Regions from separate parts of the Bacillus sp. AL-1R genome, predicted to be linked through region 1. Evidence: predicted binding sites of a transcription regulator. Region 1 holds the regulator's gene; the other holds the start of a gene.

Region 1 (15,562 bases):
GATGATCATATACGCTAAATTTTCCGTCATACACTATATGCACATGAGGAATAAGCGCATCTGTTTTAAGTACCTGCTGTCTCAGACTCTCAATCAAATTCTGGTATTCATTTTCTAATTTGTACTCATCTATTGCAATTTCACAAACATATGCTAACTGCTTATAATATTCCTTTAAACGAAATGTTATAAATGAATCGAAGCTAAAATTTACTCCATCTTTTAAATACTCGGAAAGTGCATATGAAACTAAATGCTTACTTCTACGAATTTTTTTCTGGTTTGGTATGCTTCTTCTAGTTCCTCTTAATAATGATTGTGCAATAGGTATGATTTGACTTTGCTCGTCTTCCTCATAGAAAAAAGATGTATGTAAAATGGATTGAATCCATTTATCTTCTTTTTGAAGTAAAATAAATTGTACTAGTGTCGGAACTAAAATACTTTTTATTAAATCTTCAGTGTTTTGAGGAAATGTGATTAAAATTGTATTGATTTTGTGTCTTCTTAAAATGTATGGTCTCGATTGCTTTTTTAAGCGTTTTTGTAATCGTTCGTAGACATAAGCTGCGTCAATGGGTTCATTGAAAAAAATTTCAATCACCCTGTTCCCCCCTTTCTAGCACCACCTAGTCCTATATATATTAAAGAAATGATTAAAAAATGACGCAAAATCACCTAGTAATTTGTGATTTTGCGCCATTTTTTGATTTTTTTATGAATGTCTTAAATTTGAACCTGAAATTTTAACTGGTTTGGCTAAAAATTTTACTCGATCTACAATACGCGCTGCTTTTACTCTTTCTTCTTCCCCACGTTGAGAATAGGTTAGGTGATGCTCTAATTGATTTAAATCAGCATTTGATGTAAAGAAGGTAGGTAATTTCTCTAGCATACGGTATTGAAGTATTGTACCTAATATTTCATCTCTTGCCCAACTAGACATTTGTTCTGCACCAATATCATCAAGCATTAGAATTTCCACTTTTTTTACAGCTTCAATTTTTTCCTCTAATGTACCATCACTAATAGAGCTTTTTAGTTCACGTAAAAATTCTGGTAAATAAACAAGCATCGAAGTTATTTCCTCTTCTGCTAGTTCATTTGCAATAGCCCCAAGAATAAACGTTTTTCCGACCCCAAATGGACCATGTAAATATAAACCTTGAGCCATTTTTCCTTTTTCATAGTTCATTATAAACTGCCTAGCAGCAGAAATCGCTTCAAAACGGCCAGGGTCTTCTAATGACAAGTTTGACATTGAAGCTTGAAGAACATCCTTTGGTAAGTACATGCATTTTATCAGTGACTCATGTTTTTTGCGTTTATCGTTTTTTACACCATTTGGACAACGATCATATTGAACATCGATGCGTTTTCCTTGAATAATCAGATGAGGATGATAACCATGCACCATATTTTTACACTCATTAAAAGATGGGCAATCTTCACAATTTACACTTTGTCCAATATACTCATATAGCTTAACAAGGCTACTATCAATCATTTGATCCGTAATTTCATTTTTATGCTCTTCTAAAAATGAAATGATTTTTGGGTGGCTACGGACTTCATGTCGCATTTTTTGGAATGTGTCCTGGAATTGTTTATTTTTCATTAATGCACTAAATGCGTTTTGAATAGGTTCCATTAGCGTCCTCCCATTTAACGTTTCTTTTTATTTTTAAACATTTCTAGTTCTTTTTCTAATCGTTTTCGTTCTTCATCGATCGATGAATCATCTGGCTTATTAATTGTTGCAGATGTTGTCTGTGAATCACTGGACTCACTTGATTGTAACCAGTCAGGTACAATTTCAGTTCGAATTGTTTTATTTCGTCTATTACTAGAGCGAGCTTTAGCAGCTGTTGCACTCTGTTTAGTTTCTTCAAACTCTTTACGTGCAAGATCCATCGCTTGTTTAACTGTAGTTACACCTTTTCTCGCCCAATGACTTGCGATCTTAATGACGTAATTTCTAGAAAGCTTTTTATCTAGACGAATCATTACATAATCAATTAACACATTTGCGACTCCTGGCAGAAGCTTTTGATCAATCATAATCTCCTCAATAATTTTCAAATCAGCTTCACTTGGTTCAGCTCCACCCGATATCTCCTTAAGGTACTGACGAGGAGATATTGTTTCGAAGCAATGAATTAATTTTTCTTCTTGAGTTGATGGCTGCTCATTGACCATTTGTCTATGCTGAATTGGTTGGACCTTTTCCACAATCGTAGGCAGAGCTTCATGATGTTGGAATTGATACCAGTCTCTTGCTTCAAGGCGAAGCGTCTCAATATTAATTTTATTATCTTCATTTAAAGAGCGCATAACAATCGTTTTCATTTGGATAGGATTTATTCCATATAAAAATGCAAGTTTTAAAATTGTTTCTTTTACTTCTGTAGTAAATGCTCTTTTTGGGACAAATGAATCAGAAAGTCCATCTAAAAATAAAGCATAATCAAACTCTTCCATTTTGACAGATAGTTTAATTGGCTGATTGTCTTGTAAAATTCTACGATCATTTGGCGTAGAAAGGTCGTTACTTTGCTGAATTTCATTTAATTGCTCAACCGTAATAGCTTGAAATACCGAATCAAATGAACGGGAAATCTCACGAAACCCTTCTTTCGAAAATGCTTGTCTACTAAAAAAGGTTTTAGTTCGTTGATATTGTGTTTTTCCAATTGTTTTAAACAGAAAGATATTTAGAATAGGGTCTTCAAAAAAAGAATGAGGATCTAGCGGAGATTGAAGCTCATATAGAAGCTTTTTTGTACCATTTTCAAATCCTTCATAAACTTTAAGTAAGCCGATTCCCTCAAGGATTAATCTTTGTTCATAAATTGACTTTAAATTACTTTTCATTCCAAGCATTAAAGAATGATGTGTTAATGTATTAGGATTAAGATCCGTTTGTTCACATTCACTCCAAAGTGTCATATATAAACTTAAAGCTTGACTACCAATTATAGGTTGATACAACATCGTCAATACTTGTCTATGAAAATTATGTAAATACCCAGCTGCCATTACAGTATAAGGATCCGCAGGTAGAACATCCATCCAATGTTGCTTATCAATAGACATTCAAACATTCCTTTCTTGTATCAAAAGAGCGAAGTATTATTCGTCTTTACCTCGCTCTTTGTTAATTAAATCTTTTAATTCATCAATGAATACATTAATATCTTTAAATTGACGATAAACTGACGCAAATCGTACGTATGCTACTTCATCAACTTTAGATAAATGCTCCATGACCATTTCACCAAGCACTTCACTCGGAACTTCTGATGTGCCACTATTTTTCAGTTCTTTTTCAATACTATGAATTATGTCTTCTAGCTGAGATAAAGAGACAGGGCGTTTTTCACAAGCTTTTATTAGTCCTCTTAACATCTTATCTTTACTAAATTCTTCACGAGCTCCTTCTTTTTTTACAACTAAAATAGGATTATCTTCAACTCGCTCAAAAGTTGTAAAACGATGCTGACATTCTTCACATTCACGTCTTCTTCTAATTGAACGACCTTCATCAACTGGTCTACTATCAAGTACTCTTGTCCCATTAAAGTTACACGTTGGACATCTCATCGTTATAGTTCAACTCCAAACACTTAATTGTTTAAACGTATTATTATAACTCTATACTATAACAAATTCAAAATAAACTAAAGTTTATTTCTTAAAAGTCACTAAGCCTATTTTTCGTCTTTTATGTTAATGGAAATATTTTTCACTATGTAAAGCTAGTTCATTCTCCAAAAAAGCTATTTACATCAAGATTGTTTAATTCATCTGATTTTTGCTCCTATACTAAAAAACAAAAAAGAGAGATGAAAAATCACCTCTCTCAATTCTTTTTAGTTACCATTTACAACTTTTACATTATCAACTTGAATGGGACCCATTCCTCTTGGTAACTCAACGTTTTCGCGAGTATCAGCTTCTAAAGCTTCAGCGATAAAGTTTGCAGCTACATTCGGATCAATTCTATCACCGCAAGTGTAAACATCAATACTTGCATAACCATGCTCAGGAAAACTGTGAATAGTTAAGTGTGATTCTGAAATGATTACGACACCACTAACGCCATGAGGAGCGAACTTGTGAAAAGCAACTTCACGAACTTCTGCACCAGAGCGTAACGCAGCATCAACAAAAGTCTCCTCAATAAATTTCATATCATTTAATTTTTCTGTATTGCATCCCCATAATTCTGAAATGACGTGACGACCCATAGTATCCATATTCATTTCCCCCTTAAAATAATTTGTCATGACTTCTATTGCGAAAGTATGATCAATTACCACGGGGGAAAGTTAGTCCAAAGAGGTCCTAACCCTTTAAGTAATTAGTTATACTTTTAGAAGTTCACGAAAGTTAGTATACTTTTTTTAAATTTGAATTGCAAGATAAATTTTATTTTTTTGTTATTAACTAAATTAATTGTGATGAAAATAAGTCTGAAAGTGTGATAAATGCACGTATCGCAAGGTAATAAAGGGTACATACTTTTTTGGGGATTAATTGTTAATTGTGTCTATAAATTCTTGATAGAAATGCGAGGGCCCCTCGTCTCTCACAGAGTTTAACACTCCCATTAGAGGATGAGCATATGTATGGAAATCAACGTTCTTCTTCAGTAGACATTAAGTCATAGATCCCCTCTTAATGTAGTCGAAAATTCACATTTCATCTTAATATGTCATACAACTTCAAAAAGACTAACTAGATCAACTAGTTAGCCCTTTGTATTCGTTTACATTTTTTTGATTAAACAGTTTCAAGCTTTTTTATTTTAGATGCAACGATTGACACTAAGTCAACTACACGTCTTGAGTAACCCCACTCATTATCATACCAAGCTAATACTTTCACTTTTGTACCATCGATTACCATTGTAGAAAGAGAATCAATAATTGATGAGTGTGTATTTGTATTAAAATCAATTGATACTAATGGCTCATTACAATATTCGATAATTCCGTGCATTGAACCTTTAGAAGCCGTTTCAAATACTTCATTGATTTCTTCAACAGTTACTTCTCTCTTTAAGTCAACTACTAAGTCAACTAGTGAAACATTTGGAGTTGGAACACGTAAAGCCATACCATGTAACTTACCATTTAAATGTGGAAGTACTTTCGATAATGCTTTTGCAGCACCAGTAGTTGTTGGAATAATTGATTGACTGCAAGCACGTGCACGACGTAAATCTTTATGTGGATTATCAATATTTTTTTGATCATTTGTAAATGAATGAACAGTTGTCATTAATCCATTAACAATACCAAATTGCTCATCTAGTACTTTTACAACTGGCGCTAAACAGTTAGTTGTACAAGATGCGTTTGAAATAATGTGATGATTATCTAGGTCTAATTTATCATCATTTACACCAATTACTACTGTGATATCTTCATTTTTACCAGGTGCTGTTAAAATTACTTTTTGAGCTCCAGCAGTAATGTGCATTTTTGCTTTTTCAGCATCATTAAATTTTCCAGTTGCTTCAATTACGATATCTACATTTAGCTCGTTCCATGGAAGTAACTCAGGATTTCTTTCACTAATTAATTCCACACGCTTACCATCAACGATTAAATGATCTGCATTTGCAATTACTTCACCATCAAACTTACCATGAACTGTATCATATTTAATTAAGTGCGCTAAAGTTTCAGAAGGATAACTTGCATTAATTGCTACGACATTATAATCTCCATTTTTAATCGCTTGACGGAAAACCATGCGTCCAATTCGACCAAATCCATTTATTGCTACATTTACCATAAGTAAACCCCCAATTAAGTTATACTGTTTATTATCTCCCTGCAATTAGTATAACACATAACTCGGATTTTGGTTAAACTATTTACATTATTTTATTAAATAATTTTATTTAATAGGTCTTTTACTTGTTTTTTTGTATCCTCAATGTCACCATTGTTATTTATAACGTAGTCAGCTCGTGCTTCTTTTTCTTTTACTGGTATTTGAGATGCTATACGTAAAAGTGCATCCTCTTTCGATAAACCATTACGTTTCATCAAACGCTTTAATTGATTTTCTTCTGACACCGTCACTACGATTACTTTTTCCACCAATTCAATTGAGTTACCCTCATATAAAAGAGGAATATCTAAAATAACAAGTGGCTCACCTTGTTTTATGTATCGATCGGCTTGCTCTTTCATTACACGTCTTACTTCCGGATGTACTATTTCATTAAGTTGTAAGCGCTTTTCTTTGTTATTAAAAATAATACTTCCGAGAAGTGGTCGATTAATTTCACCAGAATCGAGTAGAATTTCACTTCCGAAAGCTTCAACAATTTGTTTATAAGCAGGTTGTCCTATTTCAACCACTTCTTTTGCAATTACGTCTGCATCAACAATTGGAACATTTAATTCCTTTAAGAAATTAGAAACCGTACTTTTTCCACTTGCAATGCTACCAGTTAGTCCAAAAATTTTACCCATCTTTTATTCTCCTTACACAAGAGAAAGAGGACCAAATGGAATAAATCCATTCGGATATACTCTTTCATTATTTTTATTACATCTTCATTAATCCAATTAATATTAAAAAAACACCTGGTAAAAAGGTTAATTTTTGAAGCCACGATGTTTTCGATAACACATTTCCTAATTTCATTCCAAATAGTAAGAATAATGCACTTGCAGAAGATGTTACAATTGCCGTCAATAGTGGGGAAAACCCAAGTAATGATGCACCTATTCCAGCCCCAAAGGCATCAAGTGAAAGTGCAAATCCGAGTAACATTGCTTCCAGTCCATTAATACTACCTGAACGATCGATGTCTGCAGTTGTAGGCTTCTTTAGAATTTTTACGACTACACCTAAAATTTCAAACTCCCAGTCAATTCCTTTATCTTCCATCTCATTCTTTTCTTCTATATTTGACCCTTTATTTGATCGGTAAAATTGAAAAAGTACCCATAGTCCTATACATACAAGTACAAATCCTCCGATTCTTTTTGCGATTATTGGTGAAAAAAAGTCTGTTATTGCATGCCCAATCCCCATGGATGTCATTAATATGACCCCTGAACAAGCTGCAATTGTAATGATTGATTTAATAGGAATTTTTACTTTTCGAAGTCCATAAGTAAATCCAACACTGCAACTATCTAAGCTTAGTGCGCATGCTAGTAGTATTAATGATAGCATATTTACCATAAAAATAGGCTCCTTTCTTTCGTACTCCTGATATAGTATGAAAGAAAGGAACCTTATGTTAATTTTTTTTAGGCTGACATACCGGGCAAAAAGAAGTACCTCTGCCACCAACTTTTATTTTTTCGATTGGTTGGCCGCAATTATGACACGCTAATCCCTTTCTGCCATATACTTTAATGATCTCTTGAAAAGTTCCTATTTGCCCTTGTGAATTTACATAAGAACGAATTGTGCTCCCACCTAAATCCACAGCCTCTTGTAAAGTCTCTGTAATGGATTCAGCAAGTATTTTAATTTGTTTAGGCTTTAATTTTGATGCAGGTGTTTCCGGATGAATCTTAGCCCTAAACAAAACCTCATCAACATAAATATTGCCTAAACCGACTACTAATTCCTGATCTAATAAAACGACTTTAATTTTTCGGTTTGTATTTTTAAGCTTTTTTCTTAAATAATCAGCAGTAAACTCATCAGAAAATGGCTCTGGACCTAATTTAGCAAGAGGTGGCCCTTCGTTCTCCTCACCTTTATTAAATAAATGCATGGTGCCAAATTTACGAACATCTTGATACCGAAGTTCTGTTCCATCTTCAAATAAAAAACGAACATGAGTATGAGGTGCTACAGGTTCTTCCGCTTTGAACACGCGAAATTTCCCTTCCATTCTTAAATGCGAAACAAGTGTAAAATCACTTAATTGAAATAGTAGAAACTTCCCTCGACGATTTATATTTTCTACGGTTTGACCTTTTAGTAAAATCTGAAACTCATCTATTTCATTAGGTTTCTTTATTATTTTTCCCCAAGAAACGATTACTGCTGAGATTGTTTTCCCAACAATTAAACTAAGTAGAGTTCGTCTAACCGTTTCAACTTCTGGTAATTCAGGCATACAAAGTCATCCTATCTAATTATTTTGCTTCAAACCAAGAATCTCCAAAATTATAATCAACCTTTAAAGGCACTACTAGCTCAACAGCATGTTCCATTACTTCTGGAACGATTTTTTCTAAAATGGCTATTTCTTCTTTTGGAGCTTCTAATATTAATTCATCGTGCACTTGTAAAATTAATTTTGCCTGAAGTTTTTCTGCTTTAAGACGCTCATCTAGTAAAATCATAGCCTTTTTAATAATATCGGCAGCACTCCCTTGGATTGGGGTATTCATTGCTGTTCTTTCAGCAAATCCACGAACATTAAAATTTGAGCTAGATATTTCAGGAATATAACGACGTCTATTTAAGATAGTACTTACAAATCCTTCTAGTTTAGCCTTTTGAACTATATCTGACATATACTCTTTTACTTTTGGAAAACTAGCAAAGTACTTTTCAATAAAGATAGCCGCTTCTTTTCTTGTAATACCTAATCCTTGTGACAATCCATAATCACTAATTCCATATACAATCCCGAAGTTAACAGCTTTTGCTTGTCTTCTCATATTGCTTGTTACCTCATCAGCACTTACATGGAAAACATCCATTGCAGTCTTTGTATGAACATCAAAATCATTTTTAAATGCATCCATTAAATTATCGTCTTGCGCTATATGGGCCAGTACCCTTAATTCAATTTGAGAATAATCAGCCGCAAAAATCAACCAATCTTTTTTAGATGCGACAAAAGCTTTTCTAATTTTTCTACCTTCTTCTAATCGAATAGGAATATTTTGTAAGTTAGGATCAATTGAGCTTAAACGACCAGTTTGTGCTAGAACTTGATTAAATCGTGTATGAACCTTGGAATCTGATTCATTTATCACTTTTAACAAACCTTCTACATAAGTAGAATTTAATTTACCAACTTGACGATAGTGAAGAATCAATCGAATGATTTCATGTTCTGCCTCTAATTTTTCAAGAACATCAGCAGAAGTCGAATATCCAGTTTTTGTTTTTTTACCAGATGGCAAGTTTAGCTTTTCAAATAAAATAACACCTAATTGCTTTGGTGAATTAATATTAAATTTTTCACCTGCTAACTCATAAATAGCTTCTTCAAGTTCTTTTAACTTATTAGCTAGTTCTAACCCCATCGTACGAAGAGTTTCTTCCCTAACTGTTACCCCTTCAAATTCCATATCACCTAAAATAAATGTTAATGGCAATTCTAATTCTGTCAGCAATTCAAATTGACTATTTTTCCGCAATGATTCTTCTAAAGTTTCCTTTAATTTACTGATCGCAATTGTTTTGCGAACAATATATTCAGATAAAACTTCATCCGATGGCTTAGTTTGCTTTGCACCCTTACCATAAATCGATTCAGCAGTCTGTATTGAAAAATCTATTTTACCATTTACAATATCAGCAAATTCTTTATTAGACTGGGCAGGGTCATTTATATATGAAGCAAGTAATGGGTCGAAATTAACGCCATTTAACGTAATCCCTCTCCACTTTAGTGCAACATAGGCACCTTTTGCATCATATACATTCTTATTCATTAGCTCATCCTCGAGCCAATTTTTAAACAAATCCGACTCTAGCCCTACAGCTGTAGGAATAAAGAAATGACCTTTTTCATTTGAAAGTCCAAATCCCTGAATTTCTTCTGTATGATAATTTTCTCCAATCATTTCAACGATTAAGCTTGAATGATTCGCTAAATGTTTCTCTTCAATTGAATCTAGCACCTCATAGTTAATCTCTTCTAGTTCTTCATTCGACTCTTTGATATCTAATTTAGCTAACAATGAAGTAAATCCAAGAGATTTAAAAAATTCTGCAACTTTATTCGGATCAGTTTCAGGAAGAGTTGTATCATTTACAGTTAATTCAATTGGTGAGTTTTTATTAATTGTCGCTAATTGTTTACTCATTAAAGCTTGATCTTTATTTTCACTTAAATTTTGAAGAAGTTTTGCTCCACTTACTTCATCTATATTTTCATAAAGACCTTCTACAGTTTGAAACTGTTTTAAAAGCTTAATTGCAGTCTTTTCCCCAATACCTGGAACCCCAGGAATATTATCAGATTTATCACCCATTAATCCTTTCATATCAATAATTTGATTAGGTGTAATCTCATACTTTTCATGAATTGCTGCAGGAGTATATTCTTCAACTTCAGTAATACCTTTTTTAGTCATACTAACTGTTATACGCTCATCAACAAGCTGTAATAAATCTCGATCACCTGAGATGACCTTTACTTCAAATTCATCCTCAGATGCTTGATTAGCAAGTGTTCCGATAATATCATCCGCTTCATAATTTTCTAATTCATAACGCGCAATACCATATGTATCTAATAGCTGACGAACAAGTGGAAACTGTTCACTTAACTCTGGTGGAGTCTTTTGTCTTCCACCTTTATATTCTTTAAATGTACTATGTCTAAATGTTGTTTTCCCTGCATCAAATGCAACAAGCATATGAGTCGGTTTTTCATCTTCTAGAATTTTCATTAACATCATTGTAAACCCATAAATTGCATTCGTATGGACACCCTTATCATTACTCAAAAGAGGCAATGCAAAGAAGGCTCTATAAGCAATGCTATTTCCATCAATTAATACCAATTTCTTCTTCAAAATAGATCCCCTTCCTATTACAAATCTCACTATCTTTTTATGTATAATTTTTATTTTACGTTAATCGATTCCTTGCTCTTAACATTTTAACACGAACTATTCATAAAAGAAAAAGAGGTCGTCTTTGATTCATCATATTAAAAGCTTTTATTCACTTGAATTAAAGTTGAATAATGATGACTTTTAAGAATGAATCGTAAGACTACCTCTGTAATTAATTTAAGTCGATTTCTCGCTCAAAAATAAGTTCAACACATGAACCTTCTATTGCTTGCTGATTGTTTACAACCTGATGAAGGCGCCAGCCACTTTTTGCATAGTTCCCAACTACATCATAATAATGACGATTTGATGATTTAGTATTAACTTTTACAAATTCGTATTCGTACATCTGTATCCACCTTCCGATGTATGATTCAACACTCATAATTTCCCCAAAAATTATAAAAGTAATATGATCAAAAAAAGAAAACTAGGTCGACTGACAAACCTTTTTGAAAAGAGGTCTAGTCGTACTTAGTGCAATAAAAAGTATCAAATAGTATGGACACCTTAAAGGAAAAATAAAACAGTTTATAAATAAAAAATCCCGGAAGTAGATCTACTCCCGGTTTAAGACAACTCCTTGGATGAAGGGGTTTTCATCATAACTATATCAATTTTTTATTAATGATTAATAAATTCAATGTAAAAACAATGTAAATGTCACATCGAAAGATTTTTATTTAATGTTACAATGAATGATGTCCCATGGCCTAGTTTGCTTTCAACCTCGATTTTGCCTTTATGGGCTTCGACAAGATGCTTTACGATTGCTAGTCCTAGGCCTGTCCCTCCAGAATTCCTACTTCTTGCTTTATCTACTCGGTAAAAACGTTCAAAAATACGAGATATTTCTTCTTTTCCTATTCCAACTCCTGTGTCATTGACCTTTAATACAATATGATCATTTGTCTCAGAGGCAGTAATAAATACTTTGCCATCAGCTGGAGTATAGTGAATTGCGTTATCCACTAAATTAATAATGATTTGTTTTAATCTTAACGCATCAGCATATACAACTAACGGACTATTTAAGTACAATTTGAAGTCAATATTTTTCTCTTCTGCTTTTTGATTAAGCATTTGCTGTACATCTTCAATAACCTGTTTAGCAGATACTTTTGCAAGATCTAATTTAAAACTCTGTTGCTCAATTTTTGATAGGTCTAATAAATCTTGAATAAGCGTCTGCATTCGATCACTTTCGGTTAAAATAATCGATAAGAAGTTTTTGCATAAGTCATCACTTTCCATTGCTCCATCTAGAAGAGTTTCAGTAAAACCTTTAATTGATGTAATTGGCGTTTTAAGCTCGTGAGATACATTTGCAAAAAAATCTTTTCGAACTTGCTCTAGTTTCTTTAATTCACTTATGTCATGAAAAACAAGAACAATCCCTTTCCACTCGTGATTCATCCCAATAATTGGTGCACCGTATATTTCAAAATGTTTTCTTTCAATAGATAATGGTAAAATAATTTGCTTTCTTACTTTTATTTCTTTTAGAAAAATTTCTTCCACAATTTCAATGACTTCTTTATGTTTAAATGCATCATAATAAAGCTCACCCAATATACTTCTCGATTCAACTTTAAACGTTTCCCGATATGTTTTATTAATTAGGTTTACATGACCCCTACTATTAATTAAAACAACTCCACTGCCAATATTATGGATTAAAGTGTTTAACCGGTCTTGTTGCATTTCTTGTTGACTAGTCATTTCTTGTAAATTTTTTGCAAGCACATTCATTGCTTGACTTAACATTGTTGTAGATTCATTACTTTCGGTTAATGTTCTAGCTTTATAATTCCCTTTGGATAATTCAATTGCTACTTGCGTAATATCTTCTATCGGTTTTGAAAATTGATGCGAGTATCGTACCAGTAAAATGATGATGGCAAATAAAACAAAGCCTAATAATGAAAATAATAACATCCAAATACTTCGGTAAACTTCTTTGATTGACTTAGTTGAATAATCAACAACCAAAAATTGCTTATTACCATGTTGATCGATTATTTTCTTGCCGTAATATTTTGCTGTAGAATCTTTTTCATTAAATTTAGCTGCACTCTCTATTTTATCAAGTCGTTCTAGATAAGCTTTTAAATTCTTTGATGAACTATTCAATTCCCCATTCTCATCACTAGATTTTGCGATAAGATTATAATGATCATCAAATAAAATAATATCGATATTTAAGTCCTTTGATATCTTTTTTAACGTTTGATTCGATATATTCTTTGTTAATGGTAAATTAGACTCCATAATTGAAGCAATTAAGTTAGTCTCTCTCTCAATTCTTTGATCATAGTTTGTCAGATAAAAGGATTTAAATATTTGCCCTATTACGATTCCTAATATAGCAAGAATAACGATTATTATTGCAGAAAATCCATAGAGCAATTTTCGATTTAGATTACTCATTTACTCTAGGTTCCTCTAATTTATACCCTAACCCACGAATTGTTTTTATATAAACTGGTTTTTTCGAGTCTAGTTCAATTTTTTCTCTTAAATGGCTAATATGAACATCGACAATTCGAGTGTCTCCAGCAAAATCATAATTCCAAACGGCACTTAATAATTGATCTCTAGTTAATACTCTACCTTTATTTTTCGTTAAATATAATAATAATTCAAATTCCTTAGGTGTTAATTCCAGTTTTTCACCTTGGAAATATGCTTCATAATAATCAGCTAAAATTTTTAAATCGGCTATTACTAAAGTTTCAGCTTCGTCGTTTGATTGTACTGGTGTTTCAGTAATTTTAGATCTTCTTAATATCGCTTTAACTCTTGCTACGACTTCTCTTGGGCTAAATGGTTTTGTCATATAATCATCGGCACCAAGTTCAAGTCCTAACACTTTATCAAATTCATCATCTTTTGCTGTAACCATTAAAATTGGCGTCAGATTTCTTTGAAGTCTTAATTCTTTACATACTTCCATACCATCTTTTTTAGGTAGCATTAGATCTAATACGATTAAATCTGGCTTTTCCTGTTCAGCCTTCTGTAGACCTTCTTCTCCATCAGTAGCCGTAACAACTTGAAACCCTGCTTGTTCTAGGTTAAATTTGATTAAAGTTAAGATATGCTCTTCATCGTCAACTACAAGAATTTTATTGCTCATTTCATATTCCTCCAGGTTATTATTAAACCCTCATCCATTTGTTTCCAATTCTATCTTTATCTACTTTTTAATATACTAAAATTTCAATCAAACGTAAAACGAAAAAAAGTGATGGAACGTTTACAACAAAAAAAAGAATGTCAGTTGACATTCTTCAAGTTAAAAATTCTCATATAACAGAGCATTCGATTGGTTTACAGTTGGTGGAATTACGATCAGTTTTCCACTTGCAATTTCAGTTTGCGTTTTATTTAAAACGCTTACATTAATGCATACTTCATTTAAATCTAAGTTAATTTCAACTACTTCAAAATGAATTGAAATTGTTTCATTATGATAGATATGTTGATCGAATTGAAGTTCTTTTTTTATAATATGACTTCCTGGGCCAGGTAAGTGTTTTGTAACTGCCGCAGAGATTAATCCGCTTATTATAAAACTTGGAACAATCGGTTTATTGTATTTTGTTTGCGAAGCATAGTTGTATTGTGTATATAGTGGATTTGTATCGCCTGTTAAAGCCAGGTATAAGTAAATATGTTTTTCATCAATATGTTCTGTTACAATTAACTTTTCACCAATTGAAATGTCTTCAAGTTTTCGTCCGATTTTTGCTTTTTTAGTTAACATATTAGACCCCCTGTTTATCTTAATATTTTAAAAATTCGATAAACAATAGCAATTTTCCTTCTTAATCGGCAAAATTTTTATAAAATTATTTTTCCCCCTTATGGAAGAGAAAATTCTATTTCTCCTAAATCTCTATTTTATCTACTACATTTACACACTAACCGTTTTACCTCTTAATAAGGATCATTTTGTTTGTTATATCAAAAACTTGTATATACTTATATCATGAAATGTTATCTGGGGAGCACAAACTTTTGGTATAATTTAGTAGATTAGATATTTAAATTTAGTTAAGTGAAAAAGGAGAGATTGAAATGTCCAATGCGGTTGATTTCAAAAATGTTTCTACTATTGGTTTAGAGTCTTCCCCCGTAGTTGATGCGCTTGCAGGTTTACGTGCTCATGAAGCTCGTTATTTTATGAACAAGTACAAACATGAATTCACAGTTGTACCAGCAAGTGAAAGTCAGGAAACACTTGATTATGTGAACCGAATTTTAAAAGAAGAGCGTGATATAGAATTCGCTGCTAAGCCTTTAGAAACTTCCGCTTTCAAGTAGAAAATATTAAATTTGCCTACGTCTTTTATGAGGATGGACTCTCTGTCAATGTGATGTATACAGTTGATGATCCTAAAAAGCGTGCTGTTGGTTTTAAACTTTCTGAAGGAATGGAAATACCAAAGGAATTAGAAGAAAAATTTAAGTTTGCTAGGCAGAAGTCTAAACTGGCTGGAACGATTCGTGGTTCTTATTTTGTTATAAAAGGTGAGTATTAAAGAACGTTAAAATTAAAAGACCCAAAGGTAAATGTACATTACCTTGTGGGTCTTCTTTTTAAGCTAAAACGTTCATAACGTTTTTGACAGCTGCAACTGAGCGATCTAATGCTGTTTTTTCTTCAGCAGTCAAATCTAATTCAATAATTTGTTCAATACCGTTTCCGCCTATAATTGTAGGAACTCCTAAGTAAATACCGCTGTAACCATATTCGCCTTCTA
Region 2 (15,562 bases), 2.1 Mb from region 1:
AATGATGATTAAAGGTCATAAAATAAAAGCAGGCAACTAAATAGTATTAAAAAAAGCTGAAATAGTAGTGGTAAATAAATTCCATTACATTTCAGCTTTTTTATTTTATAATAAAATTATACTATTTTTGAAAAGGAATCATTTTAAGCAGGATTTAATAAAAAGTCGTCTAATTTATTTAAGTAAGAACGATCGATAAAAGAGCTATTACATAAAAAAAAATAAACCTACTAGGTAAATTTGCTTAGTAGGTTTCATATTGTATCTATTTTAAATAATTTAGTTAAAATGAATAATAGAAACGAATTCGATTAAGTATGAAAAGGTTTGTTAAAAAACATCCTGTAGAAGGGAATCAGTCTAATGAATGAATATCAACTCAGCCGTTTATTATTATCTATTTCATTAAAAAGGGAAGAAATGGTATTTTTTGCGGAAACTAAAGGGTTAAACGAACATTTGACCTTAAAAGCCAGTCAAGAATTGGACGAGTTAATTATTTCATACCAAAAAAAATTACTAACTGAATTAAATAAGTCATTTTCATTGAAATAATCTTAAGATTGATTAATAAGTGTAAAATAGTAATATAGAATGAACGATGTAAAAGAAATTGAAGGGGTATTATTATGGAAGAGACAAATAGAAAAGATATAGAGCTTTCTTTAAAGCTATTTATTGTATTATCGCGAGCTCATAGAAAGATCAGTGATTCAGCAAACAAATCAATTGCTAGTTTTAATTTAAATCCAACTGAATTTGCAGTACTAGAGCTCTTGTATCATAAAGGAAATCAACCACTTCAACATATTGGAGAAAAAATATTAATCGCAAGTGGAAGTATTACTTATGTTGTAGATAAACTTGAGAAAAAGGGACTAGTTTATCGAAATCCTTGTAGTGCAGATCGTCGAGTAATTTATGCAGAAATAACGGACAGTGGAAAAAAATTGATGGATGAAATTTTTCCTATTCACGAAGAATTTTTACATGAACAAATGAGTGATCTATCGAATGAAGAAAAAAACTTCCTAATTCACTTATTGAAGAAAATTGGATACCATGGTTCTAACTAAAAAAGCTTGCATTTGATGGAGCTTTTTTTTATTTTTTTACAACCATCTTATAAATTATTTTGGATTAAACTACTAATTTTTTCTTGAAAAAACTAGTATCTCTGCATTTCTATTGTATGATCCTAAGTTGTTAATTTTTAAATTTTCAGAAATTTATTTAGATTTAGGTTTTTTTACAAGAAGATTTTTTATATAATAGCAATATCACAAAAAAATGGAGGGATTAACATGGGTTTTCAAGATTACAAGTATTGTAGACCGAATATTCAGAAGTTTGGGGAACAATTTAAACGTTCACTACAAAATTTTTATGATGCTTCAACGGTCTATGAACAAGAATTAGCAATGAATGAAATCAATGATTTAAGAAATGAATTTTCAACAATGGAAAATTTATGTGCAGTTCGCCATTCAGTTGATACAAACGATAAGTTTTATGAAGATGAGCAAGCTTTTTTTGATGAGAACACTCCAATTGTTCAATCTTATGGGCAACAATATTATAAAGCATTAATCGGTTCACCATTTAGAGAGCAACTTGAAGAGAAATATGGCCATCAATTATTTGCTTTAGCTGAATGTGAAGTGAAAATTTTAAATGAGGAAGTAATACCAGATTTACAGGAAGAAAATAAACTAACGACTGAATATGCTAAGTTAGTAGCTGCTGCTAAACTACCATTCTATGGTGAAGTGAAAACGTTAGCACAAATTTCAGCACATTTCGAGGATAAAGATCGAGAGGTTAGAAAGACAGCATATGATACATATTTTGGATACTTCTCGGAGAATCAGGATAAATTTGATGAGATTTACGATAAATTAGTAAAAATTAGAACTCGTATTGCAAATAAACTTGGATTCTCAAACTTTATTGAACTAGGATATGCTCGTATGATGAGGACAGATTATGATGCAAATGATGTGAAGAAGTTTAGAGAGCAAGTTCTTGAAACAATTGTTCCAATCGCCACAGAATTAAGAGAACGACAAGCTAATCGTATCGGTGTGGAACAACTTTATTATTATGACGATAAATTTGAATTTGTAACTGGTAATGCTACACCTAAAGGTAATCCTGAGTGGATTATTGAGAATGGTAAAAAAATGTATGATGAATTATCGAAAGAAACAAGTGAATTTTTCAATTTTATGTTAAAGGAAAATTTACTAGACTTAGTTGCTAAGGAAGGAAAACAAGGTGGGGGATATTGTACTTATATTCCAAACTATAAGGCTCCTTTTATTTTCTCGAATTTCAATGGTACATCAGGTGACATTGACGTACTTACACATGAAGCTGGTCATGCATTCCAAGTTTATGAAAGTCGCAAATTTGAAACACCAGAGTATAACTGGCCAACTTTTGAGGCGTGTGAGATTCATTCAATGAGTATGGAATTTTTCACATGGCCTTGGCAAGAAGAATTCTTTAAGGAAGATACTCAAAAATATTATTTTACACACTTAAGTAGTGCAATTACATTTATTAGTTATGGTGTAGCAGTAGATGAATTCCAACATGAAATCTACGCAAATCCCGATTTAACACCTGAAGAACGCCACGGGCTGTGGAAGAGAATCGAAGAAAAATATTTACCGCACCGAGCAAATGATGGAAATAGTTATTTAGAAAAGGGTGGTTTATGGCAAAGACAAGGTCATATTTACCAATCACCATTCTATTATATTGACTATACATTAGCTCAAATTTGTGCATTACAATTTTGGAATAAAATGCATGAAGACCGAGACTCAGCGTGGTCCGATTATGTTGGACTTTGCAGGTTAGGAGGAAGTAAATCATTTTTAGGTTTAGTTAAAGAGGCTAAACTCGAATCTCCATTTAATGATGGCTGTATTGAGAAAACACTAGAACCTGTTAGAAAATGGCTTGCAGGCGTTAATGATCAAGATTTATAAGAAAAAACTCCGACTTTTTAAAAGTCGGAGTTTTTTATATGGGTTAGAAAAGATGAAGAAACCTTTCTCTTAAATTTAATTATTAACGACTTTAGCAGTTTCCTCAGATTTAGAATGCTTTTTTGTTCTCTTAGAAAAGAACAGTTCATATACAACTGGAATAAATACTAGTGTTAATAAAGTCGATGAAGTTAAACCACCGATGACTGTAATAGCTAATCCTTTCGAAATAAGTGTACCACTAGACGTTGTTAATGCTAATGGTAGTAAAGCAGCGATTGTAGCAAATGCGGTCATTAATATAGGTCTTAGACGTGTTTTACCTCCCTCGATGATCGCTTGACGAAGAGGTAATCTTTTTTGTTCTATATTTTGACTAATGCGATCGACTAGTACGATTGCATTGGTTGTCACAATCCCAATTAACATTAGCGAACTAATATGAATTTTCAATCTTTTGAAGAAAAAAGATTGAAAATTCATTCTTATTACTTGTTCAATCCTTTTAAAAATAATTAACATAGATTTTCATTTTTTGTGAAATGATAAGATGGCAAGAAATTGATTAATTTTAAGGAGGTATAATAATGACAAAATCAAAAAGAGAAAAGGAACGATTTTGGAATGAAAGAAAGTCGAACCAACAGCCACATGGTAAAGTAAAATCGTTTAAAGAATTGGACAAAGAAACAAAATAGTCATCTCCTTTACTAAAGAATGATTGAAGTAGAATATCACTTATCACATTTTCATTGTAATCATAAAAAAAAGTCCCGTGATCTACACGGGACCTAAGACTGATTTGGTAAAGAATTCTTATATTTTTTATAGAATTGAAATCTATGTAGTTCGAACCTTTTTAAAATACGAATATAAGTAGAATCTATTATTTAAACTATTCTACAGTTGTTACTATTTTATAATTTTTATGATTTACGACTGTTAGCGGTTCCATTTCTAAATCTCTGAAATTTTCCATTATGGATATGTCAACAATGACAGAATTTTTATTAACCTTTTGTACTCTACCTTTCAACCCCTGTTTAAACTCAATGATATTTCCTGCTTCTGCAATTTTCATGAGCGTATCTCCTAACAAAGTTTTGACTTGACACCTTCTATAATGCATGAAAACGGTTTAAAGGTAAAGAGAAAATTCAAATTTTTTTACAATTTTGTCTTTTTTTATAAAAAATTATGTTTAAAAACCTTTTGTAAGGCAAAAATGGTTGTAGCACTTTTTTGGAGGTTAGTTTGTTGAAAGACTGGTTTGAAGAGTTTGAAGTAGAAATTTCAAATGAGATTGAAAATTTGGTTAGTCGTAATACGCTCATTGGTGATCCGATTTTATTTTTTGAAAACATTATTTTAGTACCATTTTTTGAAATGATTTTGGCGCTAGGGGAAGCTCATTCATCATATGAGTTTGCGAGTATTGGAACAGGAGTAGAAGTCATTCCTAAAGCATTCTTAGTTTTAAAAGATGGAAAGAGTGAAGTAATTTTAGTAAATAATAAAAATATGAATTTAGCTGTTACGGAAAAAATTCTAGATGTTACTATTTAGTTTCCATTAAGTTCATTCTTTGTTAATGTTAAGGTTATAGTTTATTTCTTGTAGCGATCAAAGATAAATCAAAATAATGAAGGGTGATTAGATGGAACAAAATGAATTTATCAATTTGATTGATCAGCTAGTTAAAGGCGTGATTTCTGAAATTTACATTACAAAAGATGATTTTTTAACATTTAGACAAATAATCGTTAATCGAGAGGACTTTAAGCACTTTCGTGGGATTGCTCAGCATGGAGGCCATGTAATATATACTTACTTGGAAGAAGCTAGAAGTTAACTGTTTTGTTAATTTTAAAAGTCAAAATAATATTAATTTAATCGAGTACTCATTAATAGTTTGCGAAAAAAAAAGTTTTTTTTAGCTTTTTTTCTTATTTCGCAAGGTGTTAATGAGTATTTTTTTTGTGAAAATGTTATGACCTCATTTGACAAAAAAATCGTTTTACACTTTATTGCACTCTTCTCCATAATTTGTTAAATTTCATATATTGTTTAAATTAGAGACATATTGTCGAAATGTTTATTTTTTAAATCCAGTATCTATATATTGTGTTTGTTCTAAAAAGGTAATACAATATGTAGGTATATAATATAAGTATTTTCAATATTCTTACATATTAACGAGGGTGATAATATGGTGATAGTTTACAGTTCAATGACTGGCAATGTTAAGCGATTTGTCAATAAAGTTAGAATGCCGTCAATCCAAATAAAAGATGGACTAAAAATTGAAGAACCGTATATTCTCGTAACCTATACTACAGGATTTGGTAACGTACCTGAAAACGTAAGTACTTTTTTGAAGAGTAATTCGAAGTATTTAAAAGCAGTTAGTGCAAGTGGTAATAAAAACTGGGGAGATTCTTTTGCAGCAAGTGCAGATAAAATAGCATCAGACTATCAAGTTCCAGTGTTATCAAAGTTTGAACTGTCAGGGACAAGTCGAGATGTACAATATTTTATTGAGGGAGTGGAAAAGCTTGAGACATATAGAGCTAAATAATGAATTGACGATTAAAAAAGATGGTTTTTTTGATCTCGCAAAAGATAAAGAAGCGCTTCTTTGTTTCTTAAAAGAAGTAGAAGATAAAAAGATTCAATTCTCTTCTTTAAAAGAACGCTTAAACTATATGATTCAAGAAAACTACTATTATAATGTTGAGTTGGATTACTCCTTTGATGAAATAGAAAAATTATATGAGTTAGTATACAATGCCGAATTCACTTTTCAATCCTACATGGCCGCATCAAAATTCTTTAAAGATTACGCATTAAAAACAAATGATGGAAAGTATTATTTAGAAGGATATGAAGATCGCATTGCGATTGTTGCACTATATTTAGGAAGAGGCAATATTGAAAAAGCATTGAAATTAGCAAAAATGATGATTCAACAAAACTATCAGCCAGCTACACCAACTTTCTTAAATGCTGGACGAAGTAGAAGAGGCGAATTGGTGTCATGTTTCTTATTAGAAATGGACGATAGTTTAAATTCAATAGGATTTCAAATTAATACGGCAATGCAACTGTCAAAAATCGGCGGTGGTGTTGCACTAAATCTATCTAAACTTAGAGCCAGAGGAGAGCAAATTAAGGAAATTGATAACGCTGCAAGTGGTGTTGTTCCTGTTATGAAGCTATTAGAAGATTCATTTTCATACGCTAACCAGCTAGGACAACGTAAAGGTGCTGGTGCAACCTATTTAAATATTTTCCACTGGGACGTAGTTGAATTTCTTGATACAAAAAAAATCAATGCCGATGAGAAAAGCAGAATTCAATCACTATCAATCGGTTTAATTGTTCCAAATAAATTCTTTGAACTAGCAGAAAAAAATGAACCATTCTATGTATTCGCACCATATACAGTGTATAAAGAATATGGGATTCATTTAGATGATATTGATATAGATGAAAAATATGAAGAGTTAGTAAATAATGAACGAGTTAAAAAGAAAAAACTAGATTTAAGTGCACGTGATCTTTTAGTAAAAATTGCTGCGATTCAATTAGAATCGGGTTATCCATATTTAATGTATAAAAGTAATGCCAATCAACAGCATGCATTAAAGGATATTGGCGAAATTAAAATGTCTAATTTGTGCACAGAAATTTTTCAACTTCAAGAAACATCAGTCATCAATAATTATGGTGAAGAAGATCAGATTAAACGTGATGTGAATTGTAATTTAGGATCATTAAACATTGTAAATGTAATGGAAAATAAAGCGATCAGAGAATCTGTACATGTTGGAATTGAAGCATTAACAGCTGTAGCAGATATGACGGAAATAGAGAATGCACCTACTGTTAAAAAGGCAAATGAAGAACTTCATTCGGTTGGTCTTGGTGCAATGAATTTGCATGGATTTTTAGCGAAAAATAAAATCTCATATGAAAGTGCTGAGGCTAAAGATTTTGCGAATACATTCTTTATGATGGTAAACTTTTATTCGATCGAAAAAAGTATGCTAATCGCTAAAGAAACTGGTAAAACGTTTAAGGATTTTGAAAAGAGTGAATATGCTAAAGGCACTTATTTTGAAAAGTATACTTCAAAATCTTATGAACCTAAAACAGATAAGGTAAAAGAATTATTTAATGGAATTTATATCCCAAATGAATTTGACTGGGTTACATTAAGTAAGCAAGTACAAGCGTATGGATTATATAACAGCTATCGTTTAGCAATCGCTCCTACTCAATCGATTAGTTATATTCAAAATGCTACTTCATCAGTTATGCCGATTGTAAATGTTATTGAATCTAGAACTTACGCAAATTCAACAACTTATTATCCGATGCCATATTTATCAAAAAATAGTTTCTGGTATTATAAATCAGCTTATGATATTAACCAATTTAAGTTAATTGATTTAATTGCTGAAATTCAGCAGCATGTCGATCAAGGTATCAGTACAATCTTATATGTAAATAGTGATGTCTCAACGCGTGAGCTTGCTAGATACTATATTTATGCTAATAAAAAAGGATTAAAGAGTTTATATTACACACGTACTCGTAAGTTGAGTGTAGAAGAATGTATTAGTTGTTCAGTATAAAATAGGCCAAAATGAATCTAAATTAAACGACTTAATGATCTAAAATGAAATGCTCGAATATAGAATGCTATTTTGCATATTGTTCTATATCATCGAGCTTTCTTTATGATTAGGGGGAAAATAAATGAAAGCTGTTAACTGGAATAAAAAAGAAGATGATTTTAGTTTAGTGTTTTGGAAGCAAAATCTATCTCAGTTTTGGACGGAAGAAGAAATTGTCGTTTCATCTGATAAAAATACTTGGAATACATTATCAAAAGAGGAACAAACTGCATTTAAAAAGGTTTTAGGTGGTCTAACATTATTAGATACTAAGCAAGGCGGAGAAGGAATGCCTTTAATATTAGTTCATCTTAAAAATTTACAAGCTAAAAGTGTACTAGCATTCATGGGTGCAATGGAAGAAGTTCATGCCAAAAGCTATTCACATATTTTTACAACTCTTGCTACAGAAGATGAAATTGAAGATTTATTTAAATGGGTGGACGAGCATCCAATTTTAACTAAGAAATCGGAATTAATTTCTTCTTATTATTTAAATTTATTAAAGCGTGATGTAACTGATGAAGAGTTATTCATGGCAATGGTTGCAAGTGTATTTTTAGAAAGTTACTTATTTTATAGTGGATTCTTCTTTCCGTTATATTTAGCAGGACAAGGTAAAATGACTGCTAGTGGTGAGATTATTAATCTAATTTTACGAGATGAAAGTATTCACGGTGTATTTGTAGGACTATTAGCGCAACAAATTTATGTCCAATTTACTGATGAACAAAAAACTCGACTTTACAATGATACCATGTCATTATTAGTTCAATTATATGAAATTGAGTTACAATATACTGAAGAAATTTATTCTTCAATTGGTTTAGTAGATGAAGTTAATAAGTTTATTCGATATAATGCAAACAAAGCGTTAATGAACTTAGGTTTTGAAACATATTTTGATGAAGAAGATATTAATCCTATTGTTTTAAATGGTTTAAAAACGGATACTAAAAATCATGATTTCTTCTCTGTTAAAGGGAATGGGTATGTAAAAGCAGTTACAGTGGAAAAATTAACAGATGAGGATTTTGTCTTTGAATTTTAAATGTAAGGAAGTATGTAAATGAAAGCACTTGTTTTTAGAGAATTTGGTCAATCAGACGTATTAACATACGAAGAGATAGCAACACCTAAAATTTCAAATGATGAAGTATTAGTTGAAATGAAGGCTGTGGGAGTTAACTTTGCAGATATTTATCGTCGTAAAGGAAATTATCATTTAGCAGGTGATCCTCCGTATATTTTAGGGTATGAAGGCTCTGGTATTATTGCAGAAGTCGGTTCAGATGTAACGGACTATAAAGTAGGAGATCGCGTAGCTTTTGCAGATGTTCCTTTTGCGAATGCAGAGTATGTTGCTGCAAAGGAATCTCATATTGTACCAATTCCAGATGAAATTAATTTTGAAATTGCTGCATCTATTATGCTACAAGGGTTAACTGCACATTATTTAATAAATGATAGTTATAAAATAAAAGCAGGTGATGTTGCACTTGTTCATGCAGTCGCAGGTGGTGTTGGTCAATTATTGACTCAAATGATTCGCTTAAAAGGTGGAGAGGTAATCGGATTGACCTCATCACAAGAAAAAAGAGAAAAAGCTTTATCAATCGGTGCGAAAGAGGTATTTTTATATACTGATAATTGGGTTTCAAAAATAAAAGAGTTTACAAAAGAAAAAAATGGTGTAGATGTTGTCTATGAATCAGTCGGATCTACAATAATGGATAGCTTTGAAGCAACAAAAGTTCACGGTACAGTTGTATTTTATGGAATGGCTGGGGGGGATCCAGTTCATATTGATCCAAGAATGTTAATGGATACCTCAAAAACACTAACCGGTGGCGACTTGTGGAATGTACTAATTTCGAAAGAAGAGAGACTACGAAGAAGTAGTGAGTTATTTAATTGGATTGCAACGAAACAATTAATCGTACAACAACCTACTGTGTTTCCTTTAAAAGATGGTAAGCTTGCTCATGACCTATTAGAAAGTAGAAAATCGACTGGAAAAATCATATTATCTGTTTAATAAGAAAGACCAAAACAAAAGTTTTGGTCTTTTTATTAAGCTATCTAATCGGTAGTGTTATTGTAAAAGTAGTACCATTATTACCACTAATTACGGATATGGTACCATTGTGATTTTGAATCAATTTTTTTGTTAAAGATAAACCTAGTCCGGTCCCGTCATCTTTCGTTGAGAAGAACGGATCAAAAATATATGGTAAATCTGAAGGCGGAATTCCCGATCCATCGTCTTTTAATGCAATATAAATAAAATCTTTATCAATATAAGTTGCAATGCTAATTGTAAGCTGTCCTTCTTTTTTAGCATCTAATGCATTATGAAATAAATTTAAAATTACTTGAACAAGTTGGTTTTTATCAAAGAAAATATGTGCTCCTACTAATTCCTCTGATAAGTAATAGTCAATTTTGACATTATTTAAAACGGTCTCGCTAAATAATAGTTGTTTAATGTGATTTGTTAAAAAATCATTTATATTGATTGGCTCTGGCTTATAGTTCGCATTCTTTGTAATCGATAAAAAGTCTGTAATAATTCCATTTGCCCGGTCTAATTCTGGAATCAATAAATCATTAAACAATTGCTTATACCTAGATGGAGCTTCTTCTTGCAAGAATTGCAAATAACCTCTAACAGTTGTAAGTGGATTGCGGACTTCATGTGCTATACCTGCAGCGATTCTACCTGACATTGCTAGCTTTTCAGAATCTCTTGCCTCGTTTAAATTATGAAAAATACCAATAACTCTTGATATTTCACCATTTATATCACGGATAATCCGTGTATTGATAATGCCATAGTTAATATTTAAAATTTCCTTATTATAAAATTCTTCGCCCGAATAAAGTGTTTGCAATATATAAATGTCTTTATCGTCTATTTTTAATAACTCTCTAATATGTCGTCCGATAAATTCGTATTTAGTGATTCTAAAATCGATCGAAACTTGTTGATTGTATAGCGTAATTATTCCATCTTTATCGATAAATAATATGTGGTGTGGTAATGCATCATAGATTGATTGCAAAGTCCTTCTACTATTCGATAAAAAGTTAGTGAATTTAGTATGTAATGGAAGTATATCATTATTTGTATTAGATTTACTTGTATTTCTAGTTAAATGATTCGAATTAGATAATTCGAGTGTTTCGTTCGAAAATATAGATCCAGAAGTTATTGTATTTAAAATTATTTCATACGATTTTACCTTTTCTTCAAGTTCGTTAATTTTAGCTTTTAGTTCATGTACTGGCTCGTTTATCATTTACACTATACTCCAATTTCTACTAAAATAAAATTATACTATAGTCATTATAACAAACATATCCGTTTATTTTAATGAAAATTAGAAATAATTAATTAATAATGAAAGAACTAATAGGAGAGATGTATGGAAATAAAGATTGGAGTTACTGGGTGGGGCGATCATGATAGTTTATACCCTGATCGGATTCACTCTTCAAAAAAATTGAGACAATATTGTATGCATTTTCCAATTGTCGAAATTGATTCTTCCTATTATAGTATAATGCCACAATCAAACTATCAAAAATGGGTAAATCAAACGACAGCTGACTTTTCATTTATTGTTAAAGCATATGGCGGAATAACGGGCCATTCAAGGCAAAACTATTCTAAAGAGGAGCAGATTTTACTGTTAACGCCATTTTTGGAATCAATCCAGCCTTTAATTGAAGCGAATAAATTAAAAGGCATATTATTTCAGTTTCCACCTTGGTTTAATTGTAAAAAAGAAAATGTTGAATTATTAAGAATTTTGAAAAGTAAGCTCAAAGGACTTCCTGCAATTTTAGAATTTCGTAATCAGACTTGGTTTTATCCTAGTTTTTATGAGCAAACTTTGAAATTTATGGAGGATGAAGGGTGGATTCATTCGATCTGTGATGAGCCACAAGCAGGGAATGGTAGTATTCCGATTGTACTACACCCAACAAATTTAAATCTAACTTTAATCCGTTTTCATGGACGAAATATTTATGGATGGAATCATAATGGACAAGATAACTGGCGTGAGGTACGTTATTTATACAGATATAATGAAGAAGAATTGTATGAATGGGTAGAAAGAATTGAGCAGTTATCAAAAAACACAAAAGAAATTTGTATACTGTTTAATAATAATTCTGGTGGAGATGCAGCGGATAATGCTAAACAATTAATGAAGCTGCTAGGCATTGAATTTGGACCATCCTCTACCGAGCAGCTTGAATTATTTTAGTTTGATTTTCGTAAAAGAACTATGCAGAAAATATTAATTAGTAGGAATGCAACAAATGCTAACATTGGAATGGTAATAAATCCAAACCAATTTAAATAATCTCCAGTACAAGGGACAGGTCCACATTGTGTAGCTGTTTCTTTAAGTGCAGGAACCTTTTGAATTAAAATATGATAAATTGAAATACACATACCTATTAAGGATAAAGGTAGTGCATAAACAACATCTTTTATATTATTTTTATAAAAAGCGATTCCGATAATAAAAACAATCGGGTACATAAAAATTCGCTGATACCAGCATAATGAACATGGTGTCCAATGATTAATTACTGAAAATGATAAACTACCTAGTGTTGCGATAATGCTTACAATCCAGGTGAGAAATAAAATTGATTGCTGTTTCTTCATACCTTACCATCCTTAAATTGAATTTCGATATTGCTATTGTACCTTTGATTGGATGTAAAGTGGTATAAAAACGTCGTTAGGTTGTTAAGTTTTTTAATTAATAAAAGCCTGAGATTATGTTCTCAGGCTTTTAAATAACTTAAGCGATTGCTGCATCTAGTGCGATGACAATCATATCATTAAAAGTAGTTTGTCTTTCTTGTGCAGATGTTTCTTCGCCAGTGAAGATATGGTCGCTTACCGTTAAAACAGTAAGTGCGTCTACATTATGTTTTGCTGCGATTGTATATAATGCAGTTGTTTCCATCTCTACAGCAAGAACTCCGTAATTCGCTAATTTTTCGTACATGTCCATACTATCTCGGTAGAAAATATCAGAAGTTAAAATATTTCCTACTTTCACATTTAATCCTTTATTCACAGCACCTTCATACGCTTTCTTTAATAAATCAAAGCTAGCACAAGGAGAATAATCGAAACCAGGAAATGTTTGACGATTCATATTTGAATCTGTACAAGTCGTCATCGCAATAATGACATCACGAATTTTTACATCTTTTTGAAGCCCACCACAAGTGCCAACACGAATCAACGTTTTTACACCATAACTATTAATCAATTCATTTACATAAATCCCAATTGAAGGAATTCCCATTCCAGTACCTTGAACGGAAATTCTTTGACCTTTATAAGTACCAGTAAAACCAAGCATTCCGCGAACTTCATTATAACAAACTACATCTTCTAAAAACGTTTCTGCAATATATTTAGCTCTTAATGGATCACCAGGTAATAAAATTTTATCAGCAATTGCACCTTGTTCGGCACCAATATGTATACTCATTTAATGCTCCTCCTTCAAAACTGTTTGTATATAGCCCATCATTATCAGTATGTTAGTTTCTACATTTAAATAAAAAACATTCTTATTTGTAACACTACTTAAAGGAAAAAGTAAGATGGACGTAGTACATATTAAATATAGAAATAAAATATTCATAGACAATATTAACCAATACAGATAATTTATGGCGAATTTTAATTATTGCACAGGTGATAAAATATTGAAAGAGTTTACAATTAGAATTTTTAGCTTTCTTGAAATAACTAAAAATTATTAATTTTAACTTTTTAAGGGAGAATGATCTATGAAATTTCGTTTTATTGCTGCTCTATGTGTAGCTATCTTAATTATTCTACTAATTAGCAATCGTTTAGTTAATCATAGTATATTATCAAGTAGTAGCCATGTTAGCCAACTGAAAGTTCAAAAAGTAAAGTGGAATCTATCGACTAAAAAAACCTTACAAGAAGTAACGGTATCTTCTAGATCATTGAATGCATTGCAACGAGAAAAAATTAGAATATTTATTACGACAGATCAATTAAATTCCTATAAAGTCATTGAACCTGTCTATAATGGGAATAACCATTTTACATTTAAGTATTCCTTTAAGAAAGATATACCTTATTACGTTAGTATATTTATACATAATCAAACCCTTGATACAAAGATTTTCCAAAAGCAAAAGAACAAAAAAGGAGAAGTATTTCCGACTGCAATTTTAACGAAAAAAACTGATGATTACAGAGTTTCCCTACTTTATACTTCAATTCTTCCAAAAACTAAGAGTAAAATTACATTTAATTTTGATCAATTTAAAAAACGTTCCAAATTTACTGATCAGCAATTTTATATAATGAATGAAGAAGGAACATATTTTAGGCTAATTAGCAATCCTAATAATCAATCAAAAGTAAGCTATGAACTTGATTTACCTGAAGCAGGTATGTATAAAATATTTTATGAATTTAAATTAAATGACGATCGAAAATCATTTAATTTTATTTTAGACGTAAAAGACAAAGACAGCTAAGGAGTAGAAAATGCACAATTTATTAATGAATTCAAAAGTATTAGTTTTTGATTTAGATGGTACTTTGTATGATGGTACCGAGCACTACGATTACTATGCCAAATTACTTGCGAATGAGATAAGTCCAGAAAAGCGTGATTCTTTTTTAAAGGATTATCAAAAAATAAAAGATTATGACCATGCACTAACTATAGGCAAAATTTATGATTCGAAAAATGATTTAATTATATCGTTAGATCCAATTACATTAAATCCAATTCAAGTATTTACTTGGGAAGGGCAGCTGCTTTCTAAAAATGAACTTCCAGAAAATTATCTTGAAAAAATTAATTATGAATTACCATATATCCCAGTAGGTGATGGATGGTGGATTCCTTTAGTAGCAAGTTATCATTACGGTGCAAAAGATGTTTATCACTGTTATGATAAAACAAAGGAGTATATGGCAACAAAAGAGTTTAGTATTCCTTATATAAAAGGTTTAAAAGAAGCATTAGAAAAAGTTAAGGATTCAAAAAAGTTAGTATTGTTAACAAACTCTGATCGAGCAGATGTAACTAGATTACTGAAACTACTTAATTTAAATGATTTATTTCATTTAGAAATTACGGATGGTAAGAAACCATTAGAAACAGAAAAGCATTTTAAAAATATAATAAATCAGTTCAATGTTAAGCCACATGAAATTGTTTCAATTGGTGATAACTTCATTAATGAAATTTCTCCTGCTTTAAAATTGGGGATGCATGGGGTTTACATTACAAATCAAACAACGAGACAAGTAAGTGATTCCTTATTAGTTGTAAAAAAACTAGAGGAAGTATTTGAGTAATTTGGTAAAACTGTAAGCAAAAAATTGCTTACAGTTTTTTGTGATTTTTTATCATGATTAACTAATCTTTTACACATAATTTGAATTGGTATTTCACTTTGATGTATACTCAATTTCCATCTTTATTTTATGTGCTTCATACATACTTTGGAAATTGCTTAGAGAAAATAATGTTAGGAGGAAGTGTGAATGAACAAAAATCGAAGACGATACTCTCTCATATTTTCTATCTTTATTTTTTTTAGTGCATTTTTTAGTCAAAATATAAATAGTGAAGCAAGAACGACAAATTACGGCTATATTACTCATCCGTTATTAATTTATTTTTTTGATGTAGGTCAAGGGGATAGCATGGTTATGATTTTACCAAATGGTAAGACGGTACTGATTGATGGAGGAGACGTGGAACATGGTGGAGTGGTTATAAAAAAACTTAGACGACTACATATAAATGAAATCGATCTCTTAGTCAGTACACATCCTGA

The links. The regulator NrdR, encoded in region 1, represses ribonucleotide reductase genes. The targets are predictions, from matches to a motif close to AACACNATATATNGTGTT.
Region 2: the regulator NrdR is predicted to act here: its motif matches at 5,111-5,128, upstream of nrdI (class Ib ribonucleoside-diphosphate reductase assembly flavoprotein NrdI).

Annotation. Positions count from the first base shown of each region.
Region 1 is NZ_CP197469.1:3,485,281-3,500,842, forward strand. It holds gene ytxC (sporulation protein YtxC) at 1-604, opposite strand, end outside; gene dnaI (primosomal protein DnaI) at 716-1,651, opposite strand; gene ACSBO6_RS16750 (replication initiation and membrane attachment family protein) at 1,666-3,096, opposite strand; gene nrdR (transcriptional regulator NrdR) at 3,133-3,603, opposite strand; gene speD (adenosylmethionine decarboxylase) at 3,873-4,259, opposite strand; gene ACSBO6_RS16765 (glyceraldehyde-3-phosphate dehydrogenase) at 4,786-5,805, opposite strand; gene coaE (dephospho-CoA kinase) at 5,901-6,494, opposite strand; gene ytaF (sporulation membrane protein YtaF) at 6,571-7,254, opposite strand; gene mutM (DNA-formamidopyrimidine glycosylase) at 7,274-8,107, opposite strand; gene polA (DNA polymerase I) at 8,127-10,751, opposite strand; gene ACSBO6_RS16790 (DUF4177 domain-containing protein) at 10,966-11,142, opposite strand; gene pnpS (two-component system histidine kinase PnpS) at 11,457-13,223, opposite strand; gene ACSBO6_RS16800 (response regulator transcription factor) at 13,216-13,932, opposite strand; gene ACSBO6_RS16805 (MaoC/PaaZ C-terminal domain-containing protein) at 14,092-14,562, opposite strand; partial or broken gene ACSBO6_RS16810 (DUF8821 family protein) at 14,877-15,340, shown strand; gene mdh (malate dehydrogenase) at 15,399-15,562, opposite strand, start outside.
Region 2 is NZ_CP197469.1:1,347,015-1,362,576, forward strand. It holds gene mtnB (methylthioribulose 1-phosphate dehydratase) at 1-40, shown strand, start outside; gene ACSBO6_RS06190 (aspartyl-phosphate phosphatase Spo0E family protein) at 364-555, shown strand; gene ACSBO6_RS06195 (MarR family winged helix-turn-helix transcriptional regulator) at 630-1,076, shown strand; gene ACSBO6_RS06200 (M3 family oligoendopeptidase) at 1,305-2,999, shown strand; partial or broken gene ACSBO6_RS06205 (efflux RND transporter permease subunit) at 3,075-3,440, opposite strand; gene ACSBO6_RS06210 (DUF6254 family protein) at 3,587-3,697, shown strand; gene ACSBO6_RS06215 (YkvS family protein) at 3,895-4,080, opposite strand; gene ACSBO6_RS06220 (spore germination protein GerW family protein) at 4,257-4,565, shown strand; gene ykzS (protein YkzS) at 4,657-4,851, shown strand; gene nrdI (class Ib ribonucleoside-diphosphate reductase assembly flavoprotein NrdI) at 5,209-5,577, shown strand; gene nrdE (class 1b ribonucleoside-diphosphate reductase subunit alpha) at 5,555-7,639, shown strand; gene nrdF (class 1b ribonucleoside-diphosphate reductase subunit beta) at 7,764-8,732, shown strand; gene ACSBO6_RS06245 (quinone oxidoreductase family protein) at 8,751-9,719, shown strand; gene ACSBO6_RS06250 (two-component system sensor histidine kinase NtrB) at 9,760-10,983, opposite strand; gene ACSBO6_RS06255 (DUF72 domain-containing protein) at 11,110-11,958, shown strand; gene ACSBO6_RS06260 (disulfide oxidoreductase) at 11,955-12,368, opposite strand; gene deoD (purine-nucleoside phosphorylase) at 12,508-13,212, opposite strand; gene ACSBO6_RS06270 (hypothetical protein) at 13,517-14,245, shown strand; gene ACSBO6_RS06275 (HAD family hydrolase) at 14,256-15,077, shown strand; gene ACSBO6_RS06280 (ComEC/Rec2 family competence protein) at 15,267-15,562, shown strand, end outside.